Regions from separate parts of the Azospirillum ramasamyi genome, predicted to be linked through region 2. Evidence: predicted binding sites of a transcription regulator. Region 2 holds the regulator's gene; the other holds the start of a gene.
The links. Region 2 encodes PhoB, which activates phosphate uptake and scavenging genes when phosphate is short. Its sites were predicted from a motif close to TNTCATAAAACTGTCA; they were not measured.
Positions count from the first base shown of each region.

Region 1: the regulator PhoB is predicted to act here: its motif matches at 1,283-1,298, upstream of DM194_RS04445 (RNA degradosome polyphosphate kinase).

Region 1 is NZ_CP029829.1:975,437-977,900, reverse strand. Features, by position in the region: gene DM194_RS04445 (RNA degradosome polyphosphate kinase) at 1-1,184, opposite strand, end outside; gene DM194_RS04440 (SixA phosphatase family protein) at 1,374-1,892, shown strand; gene DM194_RS04435 (CYTH and CHAD domain-containing protein) at 1,992-2,464, shown strand, end outside.
Region 2 is NZ_CP029829.1:2,470,838-2,473,301, reverse strand. Features, by position in the region: gene pstB (phosphate ABC transporter ATP-binding protein PstB) at 1-614, shown strand, start outside; gene phoB (phosphate regulon transcriptional regulator PhoB) at 710-1,414, shown strand; gene DM194_RS11585 (SAM hydrolase/SAM-dependent halogenase family protein) at 1,532-2,260, shown strand; gene DM194_RS11580 (Bax inhibitor-1/YccA family protein) at 2,336-2,464, opposite strand, start outside.

The sequences.
Region 1 (2,464 bases), 1.2 Mb from region 2:
GCAGCCTCGATCAGGGCGGCGACGATCGGGCTGTCCTTGCTGGTGCGGTACAGCGTCTGCTTGATCGCCACCACCTGGGGGTCGCGCGCCGCCTGCCGGATGAACTGCACCACCACGTCGAAGGATTCGTAGGGGTGGTGCACCACGATGTCCTTGTGGCGGATCGCCGCGAAGCAATCGCCGCCGAAATCGCGGATCCGCTCGGGGAAGCGGGCGTTGAAGGGGCGGAAAACCAGGTCCGGCCGCTCGTCGACGATCAGCAGCTTGGTGTCGGTCAGGCCGATCAGCCCATCCAGGATGAAGACGTCGTCCGACGCCACGTTCAGTTCATGGCGCAGGAATTCGCGCAGATCGGCCGCCATGCCGCTGTCGGTCGCCAGCCGGATGACGCTGCCGCGGCGGCGGCGCTTCAGCGCGCTTTCGAAGGTGCGGACCAGATCCTCCGCCTCCTCCTCGATCTCGATCTCGCTGTCGCGCAGCACGCGGAAGACGCCGTGCGCCTTGACCTGGAACGGAGGGAACAGGCGGTCGATGAACTGCATCACCACCTTTTCCAGCTGGATGAAGCGGATGTCCGAACCCGGCAGGCGCATGAACCGTTCCAGCTGCGTGGGCAGCGGCACCAGCGCGTCGATGTGCCGGCCCTTGACCGGATCGTGCAGCTGCAGCGCCAGCGAGAATCCCAGGTTCGGCAGGAACGGGAAGGGGTGGGCCGGATCGACCGCTATCGGCGTCAGGATCGGGAAGATGTCGTCGAGGAACTTGGCCTCCAGCCAGTCCAGCTCGCCTTCGCTGAGCTCGCTCGGATCGACGACCGAGATTCCGGCCTCGCGCAGTTCGCCCTTCAGCGTGCGCCACATCGTCTGCTGGCTGTCCATCAACGCGGCGATGCGCTGCTTGACCGCCGTCAGCTGCTGGGCGGGCGTGAGATTCTCCGGGCTCGGCGCCTTGACCCCGGCGGCCACCTGGCCTTTCAGACCGGCGACGCGGACCATGTAGAATTCGTCGAGGTTGCTGGCGGAAATCGACAGGAAGCGCAGCCGTTCCAGAAGCGGGTGGTTCGGATTGGCGGCCTCGTCCAGGACGCGCTGGTTGAAGGCCAGCCACGACAACTCCCGATTGATGAAGCGTTCCGGAGCGTTGGGCTCGATGCCGACCGACTCGAGTTCCTGGAGTTGCGTCACGTCAACCTCTGAAATTCTGGGACCCCGTCTGCCCCCGGCCGCGAAGCGGTGCCTTGGGCAACCATGATATGGTGGGCAGACAGAGTATCCCATATGCGTTACGGTTTCAGGACTCCCATTTGGCGATGATCCAGGCCATCTCCACCCCTTCTCCACCTTCCGGCCAGCTAAATCCGACCGAATCCCGCCATGAAGACGCTGTTCCTGCTGCGCCATGCCAAATCCACCTGGGACGATCCGTCGCTGGACGACCACGACCGCCCCCTGAGCGCCCGCGGGGAGAAGGCTGCGTCGCTGGTCGGCAGCTATCTCGCCAGGCATCATGCCCGCATCGACCTCGTCCTGTGCTCCACCGCGGTCCGGGCGGTGGAGACGCGCAAGCGGGTGATGGCGGCGATGGGCGCGCCCTACCCGCCGGTCGAGCATGAACGCGGCCTGTATCTGTGCGGCGCCCGCACCCTTCTGGAACGGCTGCGCGACGCGCCGGATTCCGCGACCGGCCTGATGCTGGTGGCCCACAACCCCGATCTGCACGAGTTGGCGAACGCGCTGACCGGCAGCGGCGACCACCACCTGCGCCATGCCATGGGCAGCAAGTTTCCGTCCGGCGCCTGCGCCGTCCTGGTCTTCGAAACCCTGCATTGGGCCGACCTTGAGCTCGGCGCCGGCCGGCTGGCGGATTTTGTGCAGCCGCGTAAACTCACTTAACCTGCGGCGGCGGTTGGAGTATCCACGGAGCCACCTGTTCAATTCCAGACCGCTCTGGCCGTCAGGCCATTCCGGCCGGATTCGGGAGGACCCCGCCCCTTGCCACCCGTCGTTCCGCCCGCCAAGCCCTCCGCCAAGCCGTCTGCCGTCCCCGATGCGCAGCCATCCGCCCCCGCCGTCCGCGAGGTGGAGCTGAAGCTCCATGCGGCGTCGGCGGATCTGGCGCGGGTCGCCTCGCTGCCGGCGCTGCTGGCGCTGGCCGATGGGCCGGCGGCGACGCAGCGCCTGCGCACCGCCTATTTCGACACGCCGGACCTGAAGCTGGCTGCCAACGGGGTGGCGCTGCGCGTGCGGCAGGAGGGCGACCGCTTCGTCCAGACGCTGAAAACGGTCAACAGCGCCAGCCCCGGCGATTCCGCCGCGGTCGCGGTGCGGCGGGAGTGGGACTGGATCGTTGCGGGCGAAGCGGTGGACCGCGGCGTGCTGACCGACCCCGGCGTCGCCGGTCTGGTGCCGGCGGCGGCTCTCGACGATCTGGACTGCCTGTTCATCACCGACTTCAACCGCACCAC
Region 2 (2,464 bases):
GCCTGAACCGGATGAACGACACCATCGAGGGCTGCCGGATCGAGGGACGGATCGCGCTGGACGGCGAGGATGTCTACGGCAAGACCGTGGACGCGGTGCAGCTGCGCGCCCGCGTCGGCATGGTGTTCCAGAAGCCGAACCCCTTTCCGAAGTCGATCTACGACAACATCGCCTACGGCCCGCGCATCCACGGCCTGGCTTCCGGCCGGGACGAGCTGGACGAGGTGGTGCAGACCTCCCTCAAGCGCGCCGGCCTGTGGGGCGAGGTGAAGGACCGCCTGCGCGAGCCCGGCACCAGCCTGTCCGGCGGCCAACAGCAGCGGCTGTGCATCGCCCGCGCCATCGCCGTCAGCCCCGAGGTGATCCTGATGGACGAGCCCTGTTCCGCGCTCGACTCCATCGCGACCGCCCATATCGAGGAGCTGATCGACGAGCTGCGGGCCAACTACACCATCGTCATCGTCACCCACAACATGCAGCAGGCCGCCCGCGTGTCCCAGCGCACCGCCTTTTTCCATCTGGGCGAGATGGTGGAGTGCGACGACACCGGCGAGATCTTCACCAACCCACGCGACGAACGCACCCAGGGCTACATCACCGGCCGCTACGGCTGAACCCTGTGCATCACGCTTGCGCCCCCTTCCCTCTTTGTTGAAAAGGCTGTCCCATGCCGGTTAACGTCGAGACGCGCGCTGTGAACGGAGCCTCCATGAACGCGGCCCTCAAGCCGCTCGTCCTGGTCGTCGAGGACGAGGCCGACATCCTGACGCTGTTGAGGTACAACCTGGAAAAGGAAGGCTTCCGCGTCGCCACCGCCAGCGACGGCGAGGAGGCCCTGTTGGCCGCCGGCGAACAGACGCCGCACATCGTGCTGCTCGACTGGATGCTGCCGCTGATGAGCGGGCTGGAGGTCTGCCGCCAGCTGCGCCGCAACGCCAAGACCCGCGACATTCCGATCATCATGCTGACCGCCCGCGGCGAGGAAGGGGACCGGGTGCGCGGCCTGAATTCCGGCGCGGACGACTACATCACCAAGCCCTTCTCCCCGACCGAACTGGTGGCCCGCATGCGCGCGGTGCTGCGCCGCGCCTCTCCCGGCATGACCGACGAGGTGCTGACCTTCGCCGACGTGACGATGGATCTGGCCGCCCACCGCGTACGCCGCAACGGCCGGGACGTACATCTGGGGCCGACCGAATTCCGCCTGCTGCGCCACTTCATGCAGCATCCCGGCCGCGTCTTCTCCCGCGAACAGCTGCTCGATCTGGTGTGGGGCCACGACGTGTACGTGGAGCCGCGTACGGTCGACGTACACATCCGCCGCCTGCGCAAGGCGATGAACGAAGACGAAGAGCTGGACCTGATCCGCACCGTACGGTCGGCGGGGTATGCGCTGGATACGAAGTCGGTGTGAGGGTGTTGCTTCGACCGCCCCCTCCCTATCCCTCCACCGCAATCGGACCGGCCAACAGCCGGCCCAAGGGCGGGGAGTGTTAAGGAGGGGGCAACACTGCGGAGGCGGCAACACGCGATGATCCTGCTCTTCACCGACTTCGGCCTTTCCGGCCCCTATACCGGCCAGATGAAGGCGGTGCTGGCGCAGCAGGCGCCCGGCATCTCCGTCATCGACCTGTTCGCCGACGCCCCCGCCTTCGATCCGCAGCTGTCGGCCTATCTGCTGGCCGCCTACGCCCCGGCCTTTCCTGCCGGAAGCGTCTTTCTCTGCGTCGTCGATCCCGGTGTCGGCACCGACCGGCGGCCGGTGATGGTGGAGGCCGACGGGCGCTGGTTCGTCGGTCCCGACAACGGCCTGTTCGCCCTGCTCGCCCGCCGAGCGACGTCGCTGAACGCCTGGACCATCGACTGGATCCCGGACCGGCTGTCCGCCAGCTTCCACGGCCGCGACCTGTTCGCCCCCGTCGCCGCCAGCCTCGCCACCGGCCGGCCGGTTGAGCGCAGCCCGCTCCCCCGTGCCGCCATCGACCGTCCCGGCTGGCCCGACGAACTGGCGCGCATCGTCTATGTCGATGTCTACGGCAACGCCATGACGGGCATGCGGGCATCCACCCTGCCCGCCGATGCGGTGCTGAGCGCCGCCGGCACCCGCATCGTCCATGCCCGCACCTTCGGCGCGGTCGGGCCGGGGGAGCCGCTGTGGTACGGGAACTCCAACGGGCTGGCGGAGATCGCCGTCAACCGCGGGCGGGCCGACAGCACGCTCGGCCTCAGGCTCGGCGACGCGGTGACGGTGGAGTCCTGAACGGACGCAAAAGAAAACCGCCCGGAAGCGGGTGCTTCCGGGCGGTTGATGCTTGTCCGATCAGGCGTCTCGGGATCAGTCGTTGTTGCGCTGACCCAGGAACTGCAGCAGGAACTGGAACAGGTTGATGAAGTCCAGGTACAGCGTCAGGGCGCCCATCAGGGCCAGCTTGCCGGTGCTCTCGTGATCGTAGCCCTCGGCGTA